3 regions of the Paenibacillus sp. FSL R5-0914 genome follow, and region 2 is predicted to be linked to each of the others. Evidence: riboswitches for the same ligand, from Rfam matches in the RefSeq annotation. Region 2 holds a riboswitch; each other region holds the start of a gene.

Evidence for each region. Region 2 has a riboswitch for cyclic di-AMP ahead of MKX60_RS03755 (3D domain-containing protein). Riboswitches for the same ligand answer to the same signal wherever they lie in the genome.
Region 1: another riboswitch for cyclic di-AMP. It lies ahead of MKX60_RS01265 (hypothetical protein); the one in region 2 lies ahead of MKX60_RS03755 (3D domain-containing protein).
Region 3: another riboswitch for cyclic di-AMP. It lies ahead of MKX60_RS21720 (APC family permease); the one in region 2 lies ahead of MKX60_RS03755 (3D domain-containing protein).

Annotation. Positions count from the first base shown of each region.
Region 1 covers NZ_JBBORH010000001.1:305,142-309,366, forward strand. The annotation lists gene kdpA (potassium-transporting ATPase subunit KdpA) at 1-943, opposite strand, end outside; gene kdpF (K(+)-transporting ATPase subunit F) at 956-1,033, opposite strand; gene MKX60_RS01265 (hypothetical protein) at 1,160-1,576, opposite strand; cyclic di-AMP (ydaO/yuaA leader) riboswitch at 1,767-1,956, opposite strand; cyclic di-AMP (ydaO/yuaA leader) riboswitch at 2,377-2,542, shown strand; gene MKX60_RS01270 (hypothetical protein) at 2,676-3,167, shown strand; gene MKX60_RS01275 (hypothetical protein) at 3,184-3,693, shown strand; gene MKX60_RS01280 (hypothetical protein) at 3,733-4,185, shown strand.
Region 2 covers NZ_JBBORH010000001.1:874,145-878,369, forward strand. The annotation lists gene rsmA (16S rRNA (adenine(1518)-N(6)/adenine(1519)-N(6))-dimethyltransferase RsmA) at 1-219, opposite strand, end outside; gene rnmV (ribonuclease M5) at 216-767, opposite strand; gene MKX60_RS03755 (3D domain-containing protein) at 944-2,107, opposite strand; cyclic di-AMP (ydaO/yuaA leader) riboswitch at 2,389-2,618, opposite strand; gene MKX60_RS03760 (TatD family hydrolase) at 2,816-3,586, opposite strand; gene MKX60_RS03765 (HD domain-containing protein) at 3,698-4,225, opposite strand, start outside.
Region 3 covers NZ_JBBORH010000002.1:1,271,275-1,275,499, forward strand. The annotation lists gene MKX60_RS21715 (ABC transporter substrate-binding protein) at 1-489, opposite strand, end outside; gene MKX60_RS21720 (APC family permease) at 692-2,509, opposite strand; cyclic di-AMP (ydaO/yuaA leader) riboswitch at 2,633-2,791, opposite strand; gene MKX60_RS21725 (disulfide oxidoreductase) at 2,989-3,453, opposite strand; gene MKX60_RS21730 (DsbA family protein) at 3,450-4,202, opposite strand.

The sequences.
Region 1 (4,225 bases), 570 kb from region 2:
ATTCGATTCCTAGTGCATTGATCGCCGGATTACCTTTTGATTCAGCATAGAAGTTTAGGCTTAATAGCAGAACAAACAAGGTCATCATTGCGGTAAAAATTACCCAGCCCTGACGTTTGTTCTTGGCAAACAATCCGTACATATAAGGGAGCGAAGCTGGCAGCATCCACATAGAGAGAATCTCCAGAACGTTCGTAAGTGGATTAGGGTTCTCAAAAGGATGGGATGAATTGGCCCCGAAGAAGCCGCCACCATTCGTGCCCAGATGTTTGATCGATTCCAAAGAAGCTACTGGACCGATAGCAATTTGTTGTGTTTGGCCCTCTAGTGTAGTGACTTCAAGTGATGGCTTGAGCGTTTGTGGCACATGCAGTCCTACCAGCACCAATGAAACTAACAAAGCTAGCGGAATGAACACACGAATATGTGCTTTGACGAAATCCTCGAAGAAGTTCCCGACTGATTTCCGTCCCGTGATTCCTCTGACAAAGGCAACCGCAACAGAAAATCCGCTCGCTGCAGATGTGAACATCATCATCGTGATGACAGCCATTTGTGAAAAATACGAAAGCCCCGTCTCCCCGCTATAATGCTGCAGGTTCGTATTGGTCATAAAGCTGATCACTGTATTAAATGAAAGCGTCTGTTCCATATCCGCAATTCCATTCGGATTTAGCGGTAAACCCCGCTGCAATCGAAGAAAGATATAGCTGAAAGTAACCAGTACGATATTCGTTAAAACAAAGCTGAGCGCGTACTTCTTCCAGGACATACCGTCCCGTTTTTTCAGGCCGATCAGCTTATAAATTCCTTTTTCCATGCCTCCAAACCATCGATCCGTACGGTTCGGTTCATTAGAAAATACATAATATAAATACGTGCCCATCGGCTTAACCAGCAAGATAAGAATTACGATTACAGCAACTATTTGCAAAATGCCCATGAATGCCCCTCCTTAAAATTTCTCCGGATGAATCAATGCGTAAACCAGATATACAAACAACAGTAGGGTAACAGCGATTACTAGAATCACAACTTATCCCTCCCTGTATCCTCAACTACACCTGCGCACCAGCGCATAAATCCATAAAACAACCCGTAAATTACAGCTAACGAAGCTACCATATACAGATCCATCATATCTCCCGCACTCCTTCTTTTATCCTTGATGAGGTGATTTATCGATTAGAAAATCAGCATCACCACTGTGGGAATAGATTACATAACTTGCACCAAGTCTTTTATAGACCAATCTAGGATTTATTGAGCTTGTGATTACAAAAATCGGCTGCGTCGTCCAAGTGCGGCACATCTGAATGTAGCGGCAGCATAACGTAAAGCTGCTCTCGAACAGATATACCCGTCCTACCGGGAACGGCGGGCGAAACCAAGTATTCTGATGGCGGGTATCAACTAGAACGACTTGTTCAATCCCCATCTCTTCGAGTAGGGCCTTCTCAGGCAAGTTGTTGGTCAATCCGGCCATCTTAATGCCTCTGAATTTTAGAAGCTTAATAAAATGTTCGCCTGCCTTCGTTGGCGCACATACCAGTACATATTCATTCTGATCTGTCATCTCTTATTCTCCTCAAATGCTTTGCTTGTAAGATCAGAGCTTGATCACCCTGATCTTGAAAGAAAAGCTACCGCTAATGATGAATATAACGACCTCTTCGTGAGGTTTTCCATAAATGCTTTGCTTAAAAAAGCACAGCAAAAAGCCACAAAGGATTCTCCTCTGTGGCTCGCTAGCGGTCACATTGCACTCATCCTCTCTCCATACGCTTACGAGGTTAGCTGTCGGATTCGGGCGGTGAGAGTCGCCCTACCTGTATAGATGCGAGCTCACTCGCACCTTCTACAGGATTCACCCCATAACCGGCTTCCGACTCTCACATCGTCTGCCGATTGTTGGTTCCCCCGCTTTCCTTATCGGAAATTAAGCGGATCAAATATTCGATTGTTGTTGAAACAGGAGTAATCATACCCTTATGCAGGAAGAATTGTAAAACCTGATTGATGCCAAAATAATGCAAATTAAAAACTATTTTCGCGTTGGATAGCGCTTACTTGATATCCAATCTCTCTATATCTCTTGTTTACTCGAGTTTTAATCCATTAGCGAAAAGCGGGCATACCATGTGATTTTATTCACCACAAATGTAGAAATCTCAAAAAATCGCCTTTATAGGTAAGAAAACAAGAAGTCGAGATTAAGCGAGGAAGAAGCCCGATAACTCGCAATAAATACCTATTTGGTTCCCTTTTCCGTCGTAGTAGGCAGGATTTGGTTTAAATTGCGCTCAAAAGAACACTTTCTGTTTTTACAGAAACACCTTGAAAAGAGTATGATTCGGGTTGAATCTATTTCACGAAATACATTCAACGCTGAGTTCCTGCATTTGCAGGGAACGGGGGAACCATCAGGCCACATGGCCTACTTGGGGTGAATCCGAAGGAGACTGTTCAAGTCTCACATAGGTAGGGCGACTCTCACCGTCCGAATCCGACAGCTAACCTCGTAAGCGTAAAGAGAGAGACCCTTGATCCGCCACGCTTTGGCACAGGTGTGTGTATACCTGTATTCCAAAACCGCAGCAGAGGTCCTCCTCTTGCTGCGGTTTTTGCGTTACCTGAATCTATAGGGTGATAGCATGCTGGACGGGGTGAAAGGAATGAAACACTATTATTGGGGAACTCAGCAAGGGCTACTTGAGCCGATAAGTCTAAATTATGTTTGCTTTGGAGCGTTGTGGTTCGAAGAGGATCATCACAGAACTATTGTCGGCTATGCTTTTGGTCAGAAGCAGATTGAATCACTTCGCCATTTCAGCAGCCCATCTACCTGTGAATACTGTATGGACCGAACAATTATATACGAAATATATAAAAGTATCCGAGAAAAGCAACAGCTGCAGGATTGGTCAGCACACCAACGTTTTCCGTGGCTCACCGCTTTTAAGGAACCGTGGAAAGATGTTGCAGTCGGTTGGTACGTAATGAGATCCCGCAACACCTTTCCCTTACATTTATCCGTTATACGCAAACAGAAATTCAGACTATGGCTGGAGCATGCCGCAGTCTGTGAGAATGAAGCTGAAATGCTCGCCTGTATAGAGAAGGCTAATGACATTCACCATGTAGATCTTAAGCTTTTGGAAACCTAAGGAGGAGAAAACTGTCATGGACCAGCGAAGACTATCTCGCATAGAAGTATTCGTCTTTGATTCACCTGAGCCTATTCATTATGGAATGGAGGCTGATCAAGGCAGCCGTTATGGCATCCTGAAACTTACCTGTAAAGGAGGTAGCAGCTGGGGGGCATGTCTTATCTCTGCCAATACCAAAACTTTCGATCTTATTAAATGGAGTTCTTTTCTCAGAATGATATACCATTGCCGGCTAGAGGAAGCGATAGATAAAGTACGTACCCATGGTTCAGAGTGGGATCAGACTCAGTTTGAGCTAGTACAAGGTGCTTTACAGGATTTAAAAGCCAAGCTGCAGGGCAAATCCTTGGCAGGGCACATTGAACAAGGTCGTCTGTACAGAGCTGTCGCTGGTGGGAGAGATTCCAAAGGAGGGCGGCTATATTATAAACCATCCAGTGTTGCGCTTCAAAAACATAGTTATCCAGAACCTGATACCGCCGAGCTTATCAACAAATCCATTTCTTACTTTTCTATATTATAGGTTCATCCCATAAACAATTCTGAAAGGATCGTGTTTATCATGCCTGACCCCTTACCTGCCGAATCCCCCCGTAGAACTATATTTGCAGAGTGTGTTCAGAAGTGTACGAATGATATCTATATGCTCAGTTCCATGTTGTTACAACAATCAGCAGAAGCTGAGGAGGTTACTATCCGTACTTTTAAAGAGCTTCATAAAATATTCCGTCAAAAAAGCTTCGACAGCCAGCTATTCTCTGTCGAAGCTTACCGCTCTTGTATCCGACAATGCGCCGATTATTACGCACGCCGCTCTCTCCTGTCTGCCAAGGCATTGCCTTGGGAGGAACAGCTTATAAAAACGATGTGGTATGGCCTAAAGCTATCTTTACCTCAAATAAGCATCATCCTGCAAAAGAGTGTTCCTGTACTAAAAGCGCAGCTTAGGCGTGTGCGGGAGCAACTGACTGCTCCAGAGGATTTGCTGCCTAGTGGTAATCTATCCGTTGTCTAATCCCTCAAAAGGAAAGACATTTGAGTGTACGGAGCATATA
Region 2 (4,225 bases):
ACCAGCGGTTAGCGCCAAACGCTCCGTCAGGGCACCAATCCCAGGACCGATTTCCAATGCCCCTGATTCACTATCTAGCCCAGCAGCGTCAACAATCTTGTCCAATATATTTTGATCAATCAAAAAATTCTGTCCTAAGCTCTTCTTGAACTTGAATCCATAACGTTGAATAATTTCTTTCGTCCGTTTTGGAGTCGAAATTTCCTCTCTACCACTCATGAAGTAATGCCCCCCTGATCAATTTGGGCGAGAGCTCCGGCAAATTCCTCCCGCGTAATTCCAAACATCGCCAGCCGCTTGTACAGCTGCTTGCCATTACAATATCCGATTCCAAGCAAATTACCAAGTGCCATACGTCTTTCAGCTGCCCGAGGATGTACAAGCATTCCAGCGGCCATTAGATCATCAAGTCCAATTAAAGCAGGTGCACCTTCAAAAGAGGTATGTACATTCCGCAGCGCATGACGAATCGCCTCTGGAGAAGCGTTCTCCACACCAATATCTCCCTTGCGGGTTGCGTCCTTCTCCGGAATGAAGGCATGCTTGCAGCCCGGCACCTTTGCGGACACAATCTTACGAATTCGTTCACCCGCGTGATCCGGGTCAGTAAGGATAATTACTCCTCTACGCTCCATAGCAAGCGCGATCTTCGCAATTACGGTCCGGTCTACAGCCGAGCCCCCTGTTTCGATCGTATCTGCTTCTACAGCACGTTTAACAGCGACGGTATCACTCTTACCTTCAACGACAATTAATTCCTTAATCATATCTCTTGACTCCTTCCAAAAAAAGCAAAAAAGAAGAGGTTTCGCTCCTCTTCTTTTGGTTAAAGAATGTATAAGTGATGAGCGGTTGCTCTGCGATCAACGAAATGATCATCTGGCGTTCCTTAACGGTTATCATCACTATAGCTTATCAAAGAATAATTTGCAAAAGCTTCAGCCTAGTTTAACTCCGGCTTCACAGGTCCAATCACATAAACGGTACGTGATTTACGACCGAAATTACGGACATGGCTCAGTGAATCGTAATAGACATCTACTTTATTGCCTTTAATGGCACCGCCAGTATCTTCTGCTCGGCGGAATCCAAGCCCCTCGATATATACCCACCAGCCAATAGGGATTACATTCGGGTCTACCGCAATTGTACGACCTTCCGTTACGCGTGTTCCGGAGGCAGTTTTGGTACCAATACCTGGCTCTTCTGATGAATAAGCTGTCATGGAGACGTTCTTAATCATCTTCTTGTACTCAAAGTCTACGCCAGCCTTGCTTGTGACGTTATTAGTCTTGGCGCTAACCTTAGCCGTTTTTGAAGTGGTGTTTGATTTGGAAGTTGTTGTAGTCTTAGCTACAGCCGGCTTAGGAAGTGCTTTGGTACCAACGGCAATAATCTTATCTTTCGTTACCGTTTGTACTTCCTTACCAATCATGCGCATAGAGGCCAGTTCTCCGTCTTGGTAGATCTTTTCAATATGCTGAATCATGACGCCTGGTTTGCCTGCCTGTGCCACTCTAACTGTTCCCACAGTAAGGGAGGGGTCTGCTGTCTTGATGACTCTGAAGGGTAAGTTAGTTGATCGCTGTACAGTCTGTTTGTTGATGCGAACAATCTTAACCTCCATGTTTGCAGAAATGGTGGTGTCTAACGAAGGGAAAATCTTATCATGACCTTCTAGGGTAATGCCCATTTTCTCAATTGCTTTACCAATTGTGTCTTCGGTCGTATATAACGTTTTTGTTGCTCCATCCGCAGTAAGACTAATTTTCTGCGCACGATTGATAACGACACGGTCACCGTCTTTTATTTCATCACTCAGTCCTAAAGATAGTTCATCATGCGGCTGCAGCGAAATTTGCTCTTTCTCCAACACATCACCAAGAAGCGCTTCTCGCGTTTCAAGCGTCTGTGTTTGCCCGTCTATTACTAAAAATAATTGTTTGTTACTTTGACCGTGTACGTACAGCAGAATAAGTAGCGCGATAGCGACTGAAATCACGCCTGCAAGTAAAAGTACGCGAGTATTTACTTGCTCCCACCGTAATGCGAAAGACCTGCTGGATGACTGCGAATCATGGGATACTTCTGGTTGGAATACGCCCATTCTCTCCATCCTCCTTACATAGCCCCGTCGTCAATTGTATATCATGAGGACTGAATTCCTTTGACGAAACTATTTGAGATTGTCACAGGACACGCACGTAATAACTTAGCGTCTCCTGCTCATGGATCGCCTGCTCGGCACAGCTACTCCCACCTCTGTTATATAACAGTATGTGGGCAACATTCTATTTATTCAAAAATAAAAAAGCCTAAAAAGAGTTCAACTGAGGACTCTTTCGTGGCTTCTCCAATATCAGAATAGAGAATGCTTGTGCACGAGGTTGCCTCTCTTACTTGCGCTTACGGGGTTAGCTGTCGGGTTCGGACGAAAGAGAGACGCCCTATTTCAGGTCACCCGCTCATGGCGGTTGCCCTTAAATTCACCCCAAAGACCACGTGAAGAAATCAAATACTGTCCTACGGCACGTCTAAACCGTATTTAAAATACAGGCATGCGGCAGGTCAATATTGGTTCCCCCGTTCTCCATACGGAGACTCAGCGAGACGATCCATGAATCAATGGCTGTCACTATAACACAGCTCACATCACTGAAAAGATGATATCCTGTTTTGATGCATGTTGTAAAGGACGATTCAACCACGTTTACGCAAAAATATGGTTAAAATATTGTAATATTCAGCCGTTTTTATATTAAAAAAGTTTAATATATCGGCCATTCTCTATTTTTCGCCTGTTTTGCTCCCGTTTTCACTCAATCCCAAATCGTTCCAGTGCGTTCGCATACGTTATTTTAGCCAATTCTTCCCATGTTAACCCTTTAATTTCAGCTGCTGCCTCTGCTACAAGCTTCACATGAGCGCTCTCATTTCGCTTCCCGCGGAAGGGGTGTGGAGTCAAATATGGAGCATCGGTTTCGATCAATAATCGGTCTAGTGGGGTCTGCGCAAGCACTTCTTTTGGCACTCTTGCATTTTTGAACGTAATGGGTCCTCCAAAGGATAAATGAAAACCAAGATTCAAGCACATTTTAGCTGTTTCCCAGCTTCCTGAGAACGAGTGCATCACGCCTCCAACCTCATTTGCTTTTTCCTCCCGTAAAATCCGTACAACATCCTCATGGGCATCACGATCATGAATACAAATCGGCATATTTAGTTCACGGGCTAGTCCAATTTGCTTGCGAAAAACTTCATGTTGCACATCCTTGGGAGAAGTATCCCAGTAATAATCCAGTCCGATTTCACCAATAGCCACTACTTTTTTATGACTGCATAGAGAAGCAATCCAATCGAGATCTCCTTCTTTCATATCAATTGCATCCTGAGGATGCCAACCCACTGCCGCATAAATATAATCATAAGATTCCGCCAGCTTCATCGTTGAGGGAATCGTCTCCCGATTAAATCCGATATTAATCATCTTGCTAACTCCTGCTTCTACAGCACGAGCGATAACTTCTTCGCGATCCTCGTCGAATTGAGGTGCATCCAGATGCGTATGTGTGTCAAACAGAAACATTTTAACCCTCACTCCTTGTTCTTTTTTAAATATAAGACAATATAAGTTTCAAGCTATCCGTTATATCTTATATTTCTACTCTTCTTGTCAAAAATCCCATATTTTCTTGTATTATTTTGCAAAAATCTCTGCAATAGAAGCAGGCAATCGCGTAAGCGCATTTCTCAACTTATCCTGAGGAAAATAAAGATGATATCTTCCACGGTGAATGCCGCTAATAGAACGCACAATATCCGACACCTCTGAAATTTCCCGCAGATGATCATGCCGATCAAGCAGCAGAATTTGTTTATTGTCAAAAGCTTCTCCCGGACGGAACACATCATAGGGCAGATCTGTCGGAAAATCAATCTCCAAATCATATTCTGGGTGAAGTCCCGCTGCCGCAAAACTGCTGCGAATTTCAGAAATCATATCTGTATCGAGATTCTCCACCTCAACATATTTATACAGTTTACGATGAATAAAACGGGTACACAAGTCACTTAGTAGCTCATCTTTCTCAAGTGTCCACTGCATAAAAGCCGTCTGTACCAGTGCTTCATCTAGCATTAAATATTGCTTCACTGTCACCTCACCACGGAACAAATCCTCCAGCGGATTAATCATGAAACTAAAATTGTACCCCTCTTGGAAAAG
Region 3 (4,225 bases), on a different contig from region 2:
ATCCCCAATCACATAAGTCGGTGCAATCTTATTCAGTTGGTCATAGATACCATTCTGTACAGATGACTCCGATGGGATGAGGATAAGATCCGGAGCGAAGCTGGTTACTGCCTCGAGCGGAAGATCGTAGCTGATCGTAGGAACATCCTTCAATTCAGTGGACAGATAATCTTGAATACCATTAGTCACGGACCATTGCGCTACTGGAGTCACACCTAGAGTTACCAAAGCATCCTCCAAATAAGAACCCAGTACACGTTGTGGATTAGCTGGAATCGTTACTTCATGTCCCATTGCATCCGTTAACGTCTTAGCAGCTGCAGGAGCTTCTGTAGCTTCAGCAGTAGGTGCCGTCGCTTTGTCTGTTCCTGCGTTTGAAGCGTTACCGGGATTATTATTACCGCAAGCGGATAAGAATAGCACCATCACCATTAATCCGATCATCGTTAATTTCATGCTTCCAAATCTTATTCTGTTAAACAAAAACATTAAATACCCTCCTAGTGTGTACATCCTATGTTATTCAAAGGTGTTGACTACCTCAGTCTCACTTTTAAATGATATTGATTCTCATTCTCTATGTCAACATATAAATTTTAAATTTTGTGGATTTGTAATAATTTCCTTCTCAAAAATACAAAAAAAGGCTATATTCCGAACGTTCCGGATATAGCCTCTCCTTAATGATCCATTATTTATTCAAATGATATGGGACAGTCGCAACTACAACATCTTTTGAATTCATTAGATACGAACGGATTAAAAAGCTGGTCTGATTATGAAGTACAGCTTGCCACCAATGCTTAGTTATAAACTGTGGAATCAGAATCGTGATATGATCCGTCGCTGCGGTCTTCCACTCAACAGTATCAATAAATTTCACTAACGGACGAATAATACTGCGATATCTGGAACGAAGTACAATCAGGCGTACACCCGGATTCCATTCCTCCCACCGTTGCTCCATTTTTTGAATGTCCTCTTCATCAAAGCCAACATACACGGCTACAACATTATCCGTTAGAGACTTGGCATAGCTGATGGAATGTAGTACAGCACGTGTTACACCCGCAACAGGAACAACAACTGTACTGCCTTTAATCAAAGGTTTATCTGTACTCGGGCATATACGAAGCTGATCTGCAGTGTTCAAATAGTGCTTGTGAATCCGGTGGAACACGAACATTACAGCAGGTAAGAAAATGAAAGCCATCCATACGCTTGAGAATTTAGTGATGATAAAAATAAGAGTAATCGTCAATGTAGTCAGCATACCGATGGTATTTACAACAAATCTTTTTTTCCATCCCGCTGGTTTTGTTTTAAACCAATGAACCATCATTCCTAGCTGTGACAATGTGAAAGGAATGAATACACCAACCGCATAAAGTGGAATCAAGCTTTCTGTATTTCCGTGGAATGCAGCTACAAGCACAGCAGACAGAACACCTAGAAAAATAATACCATTAGAGAAACCTAGACGGTCTCCACGAACCATAAAAGCATGTGGCATATATTTATCTTTTGCAAACATAAATGCGAGCAGCGGGAACGCTGAGTAAGCTGTATTAGCTGCCAAGAACAAAATTACTGCTGTGATACCTTGAATGAAAAAATATAAGGTTCCGCGGCCAAAGGTCGATTCAGCGATCTGTGAAACAACCGTTGCCTTTTCATCAGGCACTATGCCGTACCAATACGCCAGTAGTGTGATACCTGTAAACATAAATCCAAGTATAACCCCCATAACCATTAAGGTCTTGGCTGCGTTCTTTTCAGCTGGTGCTTTAAAGTTTGGAATGGCATTAGATACAGCCTCTACACCCGTAAGTGCCGAACAGCCAGAACTGAAGGCTTTTAATAGTAGAAACAAACTAACATTAGAAACAGCAGAGCCAATTTCAGGGACATTCGCATGTACGCCACCTGCTGCATATTTAATAATACCGGAGATAATCAACACTACAATCGACACTACAAACAAATACACTGGGATTGCGATGAATGAAGCTGATTCTGTAACTCCGCGAAGATTAATCAAAGTAAGTAAAATAATAACTGATACTGCAATAAGAACGGTGTGATTATGAAGACTTGGAAAAGCCGATGTGATCGCATCCGTCCCTGCCGACGCACTAACAGCTACGGTCAGAATGTAATCCACTAACAAAGACCCTCCTGCTAAGAGCCCTGTCGGAACACCAAGATTACTCTTGGCAACGATGTAAGCTCCGCCTCCCTGAGGATAAGCGTAAATCGTCTGCCGATAGGATAAAATCAGGATGGCCAGCAGGCCCAATACGGCTAATGCAATTGGCAGGGAATACCAGATGGCAGTAAACCCCGCAGCCACCAGTACAATCAAAATTTGTTCCGTTCCGTAGGCTACAGACGAGAGCGCATCAGAAGACAGGACAGCCAGTGCTTTAACCTTGGATAACTTTTCATGATCGAGTTCGTTCGACTTCATCGGACGCCCGATCAATAGTCGTTTTACCTTGCTTACCATGGTGGATACAGTTCCTTTCTTTGGGAGCTGAAACGGAATTTCCGCGCGCTGTTTTCATTGGTGGATTTCATAAATGCAGACACTAAAAATAGCATACGGAAATGATCCGCATGCTATGCATGGTCATTATCCCACCTTTGCTTACGAGGTTAGCTGGCGGATTCGGGCTGTGGTTTAGCCCTACGGTATAAGTCTAATCGACCCATTCCGATTCACCCCATTGGCACATATGCCAAGTTTGGTTCCCCCGTTTTTCCTAAGAAAATTCAGCGCATATTCAACTTCTCACAAGGTCTAATATTAGTCTACAAAGCGTATACAGTAAAGCGTTGAAAAAAATGAAAAAAGAATGAAAAAACATCCAGTAAGCGCAAATACAGCGTCTTATTGGATGCTCTCTTTCATTCTCTTCAATTATCCCTCTGGATCGTGTTTTTAATCACTTTTCACATTTTTTCGGATCCTTTAAAATTAAAAAATCAAAATCCTAAACTTTCCTCTGTATCTAACTCCATCACTTCTTCTTCCTTGCGTCCGTACCAAAGTAAAATGCTAATTAAAGCAAAAGCGATTAATGCAAGGAAAGGAATCGTAATGAATCCAAAAAAGTTCAAGTAATCCTTATTACAAGGAACACCAATTGTACAAGGAAGCACTTTACTTAACGCAGGAATCTTCTGCTCCGCATAATGATAGATCGAGATACTGCCACCAATCAAGCTTAGTGGAAGTACATATGGGATAATCCTTTTATCCCCTCGAAAGGTTGCAATTCCCAAGAGGAATAACTGAGGATACATAAAAATTCGCTGGAACCAGCAAAGCTTACAAGGTTCATATTTCAATACTTCGCTCAGATACAAGCTACCAGCAACAGCAACTAAAGAGACGAACCAGGCCAGATACAGGCAGTTACGCTTGCAAAAAGATAGGAACTTTGTCACTTTGCCTCCACAGCTTTTGCGGCGTCGTTAATTTCAGTTGAAATCGCTTCAATGTTAAATGGATCCGTAGTCATTACTCCATTGATATAAAGGGATGGTGTAGTCGTCACCCCAGCTTCACTAGCTAACTGCATACCCTTATTCAGCTCATCTGCATACGTACGATCCTTAATATCTTTACGAAGCAGTTCGTAATCGATAGCTAACTTCTCTTTCTCCGCAAGGCTTACTAAGAAATCTTCAGTCGCCCATTCTTCGCTCTCATCACCTTGCTGAGCATATACAGCATCATAGAACTTCCAGAATTCATCATTATTCTGATGGTAAACAGATAATGCAGCAAGTGAGGCAGTTTCAGAGTCTGGACCAACGAAAGCCATATTTACAAAGTAGAGCGCTGCTTTTCCCTCGTTGACAAAATCTTGAACAATTTTCGGTTTAACTGAAGTTGCAAACTGGGAACACGCTGGACATTTTAAGTCTCCAAATTCAACAATTTTAACAGGTGCATCCTCTTTACCGACTCTAGGTAGCTCACTGTAATTGAATGCTACTGGTTCTCCCGAAGTGGCATTTTTTGCGGCATCTTTCGAAGCTAACATAAACAATCCAACAAAAATGATGACTACTAAAGCTATTGAACTAATAATTAAAATTCTCGTCTTCTGCTTTTGCTGCTCCTGTTCTACCCGCCGTTTCTCTTGTTTGCTAAGCTGGGGAACGCTTGTACTTTTATTAGGTTTACTCAAGGAGAGTTCCTTTCTGTCCTCTG